DNA from 4 places in the Paenibacillus sp. QJM3NY_38 genome. Region 4 is predicted to be linked to each of the others. Evidence: predicted binding sites of a transcription regulator. Region 4 holds the regulator's gene; each other region holds the start of a gene.
What was found. Region 4 encodes Rex, which represses fermentation and respiration genes when NADH is low (regulators of the CRP and FNR family bind a similar motif). Its sites were predicted from a motif close to TTGTGAAATATTTCACAA; they were not measured.
Positions count from the first base shown of each region.

Region 1 (2,207 bases), 910 kb from region 4:
TCTAGCTACATCGTAAGGTCATCGCACCTCAGCCAAAAGAACAAGGCTTCCCGAATCACACATCCGGAAAGCCTTGCTTTGTTTTATTCGAAAATGTTGGAGATCTGCTCTTTCAGTTTGTTAGCAGATGCATGAAATTGGGTTAATTCCTCGTCATTAAACTCGAGATTCAGAATTTCCCGAACGCCTGTACGATCAACCACACAAGGCACGCCTAAGTATACATCAGACACACCGTGGTAGTCCGTGAGCAGCGTGGATACATTGAGAACGGAACCTTCGTTTTGCAAAATGGAGACGATGATCCGATCGAGTGCCAACGCGATTGCATAGGAGGTGGAACCCTTGGCGTTAATGATTTCATAAGCCGCATTCTTGGTGCGGTCGAAAATATCTTCTTTTTCACCGTCAGTCAGATCGATTCCGATCCCCGCGATGTTGGCAATGCTCCAAAGCGGCAATTCGGAATCACCGTGTTCCCCGACGATATGGGCGTGAATGCTGCGCGGATTAATGCCTTTGTTTTGACCAATTAAATACCGGAAACGGGCGCTATCCAGCAAGGTACCGGAGCCGATCACGCGATTGACCGGGAATCCGCTCTTCTTCAACGTGACGTAGGACAGAATATCCACCGGATTCGTAGCCACAAGAATGATGCCGTGGTCATTGTATTTCACGATGTTTTGGATAATATCGTCAAATATCGCCGTATTTCGCTTTAATAAGTCAATTCGCGTCTCGCCAGGTCTTTGGTTGGAACCTGCGGCAATGACAATGATGTCGGCATCCTTGCAATCGCTGTAATCTCCAGCCCACAGCTTGACGCCTCCGGCAAAGGGGAGGCCGTGATTCATATCCAAGGCTTCACCAAGCGCTTTGTCATGGTTCGCATCGATTAATACCAGTTCAGATACTCTTTCGCGTAAGAATAAGGTGTACGCAGTCGTTGCTCCCACAGCTCCTGTACCGATGATCACCACGCGGGACGGACGCTGAGCTCCATTTTGTGTCATAAGTGTTTCGCTCCCTTGTACTGAGTTAATGAAATTTGGTGAAATGGTATACTTCTGATGAATTACCCTAATAGAAGGCTGCCGGAACAGTGAATCCCTAAGGCTTCATCGATAGTAATGATAACATATTCAGGAAGATTTAAGCAGCGGGATTGTGATATATTTCATCCTGTGTGTTCATTTTTAACTTTGACACTGTCAGAAACCATACACCTTCATCAGGGGAGGGGATCACGCTTATGCCAAACGCGGTCACAGGTTATTATCGGTAATTCTATCAGGTATAAACGAAGCAAGCAGTTGCCTTATTTCCTGAATCATGACCCTCTGATATTCATTACCGTCATGGTAGAGCTCTCCGATCTTCATGTACGTTTGGTCCAGTTGTTCTTGATAGGATGCAGCTTGTTTATCGGGGTGGTTCCTCTTGAATTCGTCCATGACGTTCTGGATGTACGCCGGTCGAGCGCCCCAAGTTCCGAGTACTTCTCCTGTGCTTGCATGGAGGAAGACAGCAATCGGCTGTGCGCGTCCGCCATCCGTTAGAAATAGGTCCATTGTTTCCATATGATCTTCCATGATGAGCACGTCGGACGGGATTCGGCTATATTCCAATATTTTGAATAGGACAGGAACATTCCATATGACATCCGGGCACCAATCCGTACAAAGAATCAGGCAGTGCAGATGGTTGAATGGGTTTCGCTCAGAAGTGAAGAATCGCTCAGTCTCTTTGTTCTCCCACTGGAAGCGATCATATACTTGTCTGAATAGTTCCTTCGTATTTGGGATTTTGCTCAATTTCATTTCCCGAATCTTCATATTCTCCATGAATTGGAGAGGCGTTAAACCCTGGCCGATCTTTTGTTGGAGATGGAGGGGATGAGACATAGGATCATACGTCCTTTCATAACGTAATAGATTCATATTGAGATACATCCAATTTAACGTTAGCTTAAGACAAAACTGACCATACAGAAATGGTCAGTTTTTATCTGTTTATGAAAGTCAGATATACTGAAGGTTGTGTTACCGAATGAAGCGATTCGTGAAATAGGATGCGCTACATGGGCTGAGTTTCATGTATAATTCATTAAACATACCTACCATTACGACAGTAAATTTTATTAATATAATGCCTGAGGTGGTCCCACTTGTTTGATATTCTTCTACCGGAGCAAAGCGAGTTCC
Region 1 is NZ_CM149665.1:3,667,329-3,669,535, forward strand. It holds gene AC0VZ8_RS16880 (L-lactate dehydrogenase) at 84-1,016, opposite strand; gene AC0VZ8_RS16885 (thioredoxin family protein) at 1,269-1,823, opposite strand; gene pdxR (MocR-like pyridoxine biosynthesis transcription factor PdxR) at 2,171-2,207, shown strand, end outside.
Region 1: AC0VZ8_RS16880 (L-lactate dehydrogenase) is a predicted target of Rex. The motif match lies at 1,169-1,186, and genes of this name have one in related genera.

Region 2 (2,207 bases), 3.2 Mb from region 4:
TTGCCAAATCATGGACCACTCCCAAAAATTCGCCATGCCCATGTCTCCTCCCCCGAGACCGGCATGGCGAATTTGTTTTATATGGCATTATCCATACCGTACAGGGGAAGGCAAGCGAATCCGACTACCAGGTTCCGTGATCATCCCGCAGTTCATCCCCAAGAAGGGCTGGCATAACTTCCTGCACAATCAATCCAGCTTGCTCATCCGTGCACATTTACTGTATCGGAGAGATGTGATTATTACGACTGTGCCTTACCATTTTAAAAAAATAGGGGGCTTGTTCTTTTGCGCCTTATACAAAGAGTCCGCTCCGCCAACAACAAAAAAGCTGCGATCATCCGATCCCTTCTTAAAGGATGGGTCCATCGCAGCTATTTTCCACTGTTTGAGTATTGCCAGACTTACGGTATTAAGAAACATCTCTACGCAGAATGAACCTGTTGAGCAGTGCCGGTAGCCGGAGCGGAAGGCAGCGCAGCATCTTGTTCGCCGCGTGGAATGACCTCAACCTTATCATTCTTCTTCAAATATACGGTCCCGTAGGCAGCCCCCACAAACAGCGCGCCTCCGACGAAATTGCCAAGCCAAACCGGAATGAAATTTATGAAATACTCACCCCAGCTGTAATACCCTTCAAATATCGCGGCCGGAATGAGGAACATGTTTGCCACCACGTGCTGAAAGCCGATGGCTACAAACGCCATCGTCGGAAACCAGATCCCGAGAATTTTGCCACTCATCTGGTCCGATCCGTAGGACAGCCACACGGCGAGCGCTACGAGCCAGTTGCAGCCGAGGCCCGACAAGAAAGCTTGCAGGAAGCTGTCGTCCAGCTTGTGTCCCGCCATATCCACCAGCTTCTCCAGATAAACGCCGCTGCCTGTCAGACCGGTCACATGACCGAAGAAGTAAGCGACAAACAACGCCCCCGCCATATTGCTTACCGTGACGAGAGCCAAATTCCGTATCATCTCCTTCGTGGAAATCCGCTTCTTGAATCTGGCCAGGGACACGGCCATCATGTTGCCCGTCAGCAGCTCTCCGCCTGCGAGCAATACAAGAATCAGTCCGACAGGGAATATCGCCGCGCCTATAAAACCGGCAATGCCTCCCCAAGCCTCGGACGCCCCGGCAATCACGCGAATATCCAGCAAAAAGCCGAGCGCGATAAAAGCACCCGCCAAAAATCCTAATATCGTTACGTTCATGACGGAGTTATGTGCTTTTTTCACCCCGTTCTCCACGGTGATCTCCGCAATGCGATCAGGCTTGTTATAGGCCATGGCCGTTCCCCCATTTCTCCCGCATTCCGTCCTGAAATCTCTCGAATGCAGCTTCTGATGTTTCTGTCACAGTTACAGTTACAGTTACAGTTACAGTTACAGTTACAGTTACAGTTACAGTTACCCATATTGTACCGCAGCCGCCAGAGCAAGAACGTGAATTATATCACGACCTTGTGCGTCAGGATCGGACAGCCTTGTGTTCTGGCTGCCCTTGATCACGTTTAAGATCAATCATACGCTCAATTCGAGCCAGCGGTACTTATAAAAATAGCGGTGCCAGGAAATAATCCCGACACCGCTTGGTTGGTGCTTTTACCAGCCCTCTTGTTCTAAACCAGCAAGCTTATGCCAGCTTACAAGCAACAAGTTCTAAACCCAGCCTATGCCAGTTTACCAGCAACATGTTCTAACCACTATCCTACGCCTCGACGGCAGCCTCTACCCCAACAGGCGTTTCCTTTTCCTGAGCCTGAACGTTCGAGATCGGAAGCTTCATACTAATCAAGGACGACAGCAGGAAGAGCGCACCTGCCGTAAAATACACGACCACAATGGAGGTTGCCGACATATACCATCCCGTAAACCCGGAGCCAATGAGCAGCATGCCGGTAAACAACGGCGTCATCACGCCATTCAGCCGACCGATGAATTTCTCTTCCACCTGCTGCATCATCACGGCCATCAGAACCGTCTGCGCCATCGCCATCAGCACCCCAGTTGCGAAGCGCATCGTGCCGGTCAGGATCGGCCACTGAGACAGCACCTCGACAAAGGTCGAGAGGCCAAGGAAGGCAAGCCCGGCGAACAACAAGTAGTTGCCTTTCACTCTCCCCGCAATGACAGCAGCCAGGACGCCGCCAATTAACATACCTAGGCCCTCTAGCGCGGTGAACCACTGAACGCTGGACATTGCCAACT
Region 2 is NZ_CM149665.1:6,832,155-6,834,361, forward strand. It holds partial or broken gene AC0VZ8_RS31765 (amino acid permease) at 90-271, shown strand; gene AC0VZ8_RS31770 (formate/nitrite transporter family protein) at 426-1,286, opposite strand; gene AC0VZ8_RS31775 (MFS transporter) at 1,708-2,207, opposite strand, start outside.
Region 2: AC0VZ8_RS31770 (formate/nitrite transporter family protein) is a predicted target of Rex. The motif match lies at 1,441-1,458, and genes of this name have one in related genera.

Region 3 (2,207 bases), 340 kb from region 4:
TCTTCAGCGCGCGTGATGCCTTCTTCCGCATCTTTCACTTTATAGCAGGCCAGCACCGGGCTAAGCTTCTCGGCAGACAACGGGTAGGCAGGTCCGACTCCCTCCAGCTCGGCGACCAGGATCTTGGTGCTTTCCGGTACCTCGAATCCGCAAGCCTCGGCTATCTTAGCTGCCGGCTGCCCGACGATAGTAGGATTTACCGCACATTTATCCGATACCATCGCATGCGCAGTCAGTTTCGCCAGCTCTTCCTTGTTGACAAAATAACAGCCGCTGGCAATCATTTTTTTCTTCACTGTATGATATATAGGCTCCTCGATAATGACAGCCTGCTCGGAAGCGCAGATCATGCCGTTATCAAAGGTTTTGGACAAAATCAAATCGTTCACTGCCTGATCCAAACCCGCGCTCTTCTCAATAAAGCAAGGCACGTTTCCTGGTCCAACGCCCAGGGCAGGCTTGCCGCAGCTGTATGCCGCTTTGACCATCGCCGAACCGCCTGTAGCCAGAATGCAGGCAACGTCAGGATGATTCATCAGTGCATTGGTTTTATCCATGGAAGGAGCTTCGATCCACTGGATGCAATCGGCAGGAGCACCTTGCTTCACGGCAGCATCCCGCAGTATCCGTGCGGCTTCCTTGCTGCAGGCCTGCGCGGATGGATGGAATCCGAAGATGATCGGGTTTCTTGTTTTAATGGAGATCAGTGCCTTGAATATCGTCGTGGAGGTCGGATTGGTTACCGGTGTTATCCCCATGATAATCCCGATCGGTTCTGCTATTTTTTGAAAGCTGTCATAGGCGTTGTCTTCAATGATACCTACGGTTTTGTCGTATTTAATGCTGTAGTGGATATACTCCGTGGCAAACAGGTTTTTGATGATCTTGTCTTCGTACACGCCGCGTCCGGTTTCCTCAACCGCCATTTTCGCCAGCTGCATGTGCTTCTCAAGACCTGCCATGGCCATGGCCTGTACAATCCCGTCGACTTGCTCCTGATTCAATTCCATAAACTTTTCTTTGGCCCGATTCGCCTTGTCAATCAGCCCCTGAATGTACTCCGACGCTGTTTGTCCTTTTACTTCCACCGTTCCTTTGCTCACAGCCATATCTCTCATCCTCCCATGATTCATGTTTCTTTCTACGCTTTGATCGTAACACAGCTGTTTCTATTTTCATGTGAATTATTTCACAATATATATTTATCTTTTCTATGTGATTTATACCCGTCTTTCCCCTCTTTCAAGTGAAAGAGATCACAATGTTTGAAAATTCGCCATGATTTCCCTCTTGTTCCGCCCCACAAGTGAATGTTTTCACGTTATAATGTATTTAAAGATTAAACAGATCAAATTTTAGGATGTTAGGGGATACCAACATGAATACTGTAGACCATGTAATGGAAATCGAAAACTTAGGGAACACGCAGTGCTTCTCGGAGCAAAACCGCAACCGTCTGCTGGTCAGCATGAAGGAAAGGGTACTCCCTGAAGGATCCCATTTGTTCTGGGAAGGCGATTTCGCCGACAAGCTGTACTACGTTAAACAAGGAAGAATCAAATTAACCAAATCGACGGATGAAGGCAAAGAGCTGATTCTATATATGTACCATCCGGGAGACATGGTCGGGCAAGCCGATCCATTCTTCAGCAACAATCACAGTTTCTCGGCAGAGGTGCTTGAGGATAGTGTTGTCGGTGTCATCGAGCACAAGGAGCTGGAGCTGCTGATCTGTCAGCACTGCGACTTCGCCATTGATTTTATGAAGTGGATGGGCATTCACCACCGCATCACCCAGACCAAATTTCGGGATCTCATGATGTACGGCAAGCCCGGCGCTTTAACATCGACACTCATCCGGCTGAGCAATACCTACGGGCAGCATCAAGCGGATGATACTATTCTCATCAACAAGAAGATTACCCACACCGATCTATCGAACATGATTGGGGCAACCCGCGAAAGCGTGAACCGGATGCTGAGTGACCTGCGCAAAAAAGATGCTATCGAATATGCCGGCGGGATGATTGTCATTAAAGATCTTCCGATGCTGCAGGAAATCTGCCATTGCGAGCTGTGTCCGAATGAAATCTGCCGGATTTAATCGGCCTCCCTTCTGTGCATAATATAGAGTCATCTGCTTACAATAACCTTGTCTTTCCAAACCAAAATAAAGGGAGTGCTCAGCATGCGTGAAGGTTTGATTC
Region 3 is NZ_CM149665.1:2,413,568-2,415,774, reverse strand. It holds gene adhE (bifunctional acetaldehyde-CoA/alcohol dehydrogenase) at 1-1,109, opposite strand, end outside; gene AC0VZ8_RS10645 (Crp/Fnr family transcriptional regulator) at 1,379-2,104, shown strand; gene AC0VZ8_RS10640 (asparagine synthase) at 2,189-2,207, shown strand, end outside.
Region 3: adhE (bifunctional acetaldehyde-CoA/alcohol dehydrogenase) is a predicted target of Rex. The motif match lies at 1,178-1,195, and genes of this name have one in related genera.

Region 4 (2,207 bases):
GGTGGACAAATCGTTTCAGTTCATGATCGAGAATTTGGGTCTTCAGGAAGCGGCAGATAACGGCAACCTGAATACGGTCCTGCTGCCGTCCCCGTTTAATTACAGGGAGCAAGCTCTCCTTGTTGTGCCGCGCGATTTTCCGAGCGTGAAGGGCTCGGTCGGGGATGCACTCTTTGTGAATACACTTGTGCAATCATTGGCTGATACGGCCATCGCAACGCATGGTCGCATGCTTGTCCTGTTCACCTCGTACCGCATGCTGCGTCAGGTGCATGAGCCCTTGAAGGAGGCGCTGGGATCCAGCGATATTACGGTACTGGGACAAGGGATGGACGGAACCAGCCGTACCAAGTTAATCCGGAGATTCCAGGATAGCAGCGCTTCGGTTCTGCTGGGCACCAGCTCCTTCTGGGAAGGAGTAGATATACCCGGTGAGGCGCTCACCTGCCTCGCCATCGTCCGGCTGCCGTTCCAACCGCCGAATCACCCTCTGGTCGAAGCCAAGAGCGAGCTTCTGCAGCAGCAGAAGAAGAACCCGTTTATGAAGCTTTCGGTTCCGCAAGCGGTCATTCGCTTCAAACAGGGATTTGGCCGACTGGTACGGACCGCGCAGGATAAGGGGATTGTCATCGTCTACGATACTCGGGTCATTGAATCCTATTATGGGAAGTATTTCTTATATTCCTTGCCTGGACCGAAGATGGAGCACATGCCGACAGAGGGGATCGTTCCCCGAATTTCGGAATGGCTGCAGGAAGAGGCAGGCATAGAGAACCAAGCTGAATAAAGTGAAACCATGAACGAGCACAAACAAATGTAGTTATTAACCTATTATTAGGGGGAGCATGCATGAAATCGGAAAAAATTTCGGAAGCCGTGGTCCGCAGATTACCTGTATACTTGCGCTATTTGAATGAGCTTCAGAAAAGGGAGGTCTCCACGGTTTCCTCCCAGGAACTGGGGCAGAAACTGGACCTCAATCCTGCTCAAATTCGTAAGGACCTAGCGTATTTCGGTGATTTTGGACGGAAAGGGATCGGATATGACGTATCTTATCTGATCGAGAAAATTCGCCAGATTCTAAAGCTGGACCAGAAGATCAATGTCGCATTGATTGGGGCCGGTAATCTTGGACATGCATTATCGAATTACAATGCATTTCTGAAGGACAATATGAAGATTGTGGCGGTTTTCGATTCGTATTCTCCCAAAGTTGGTATGAAAATTAACAATTTGGTCGTACAGCCGATGGAGGAGCTGGAGAAGACGGTTCATGAGTACGGCATTCGTATCGGGATTATCACCGTTCCGGATTTTGAGGCGCAGAATGTAGCGAATCAACTTATCGCGGCAGGCATCGAGGCTATCCTGAATTTTGCACCGACCATCCTGAAAGCTCCAGCCCATATCCGGATTCATACGGCAGATTTTACTACGGATTTGCAGAGTTTGGCCTATTATTTGGATAACGGCAAGGAGGATGCACATGACGACAACGAAGTGGATGGTTAAAAACGGAACGTTTGCGGTACTAGAGGAAGGCAGATCCGTGTTACGCGGATATATGGTCGTGGAGAACGACCGGATCACCTACCTGGGTGAAGAAGAGCCGACTGTCCAAGAGGGAACAGAAATCATCGACGGAACCCATCTGTTTTTCCTGCCTGGATTGGTGAACACGCACGGACATGCGGCCATGTCGCTTCTTCGCGGGTATGGCGACGATCTGGCACTACAGGTATGGCTTCAGGAAAAAATGTGGCCGATGGAAGCCAAATTCACGGCCGACGATGTATACTGGGGAACCTCACTCTCCGTGCTGGAGATGATCAAAGGCGGAACCACGACATTTGTGGATATGTATGATCATATGGATCAGGTTGCAAAGGTAGTGGAGGACTCAGGCATGCGCGGCGTTCTGACACGCGGTGTCATCGGATTATGTCCGCCTGAGGTGCAGCAGCAGAAGCTGGATGAGGCGGTTGCATTCGCGAAAGACTGGCATGGTCAGGCTGACGGTAGGATTACGACGATGATCTCACCGCATGCACCCTATACGTGCCCGCCGGATTTCATCGAAAAATTCGTGCAAGCATCACATGATTTGAATTTGCCTTTGCATACGCATATGTCCGAAACGGAAACGGAAGTCGCTCAGAATGTAAATGACTACGGACTTCGCCCTGTTGCCCATCTAGAGAAGCTTG
Region 4 is NZ_CM149665.1:2,754,890-2,757,096, forward strand. It holds gene dinG (ATP-dependent DNA helicase DinG) at 1-787, shown strand, start outside; gene AC0VZ8_RS12500 (redox-sensing transcriptional repressor Rex) at 850-1,512, shown strand; gene AC0VZ8_RS12505 (amidohydrolase) at 1,487-2,207, shown strand, end outside.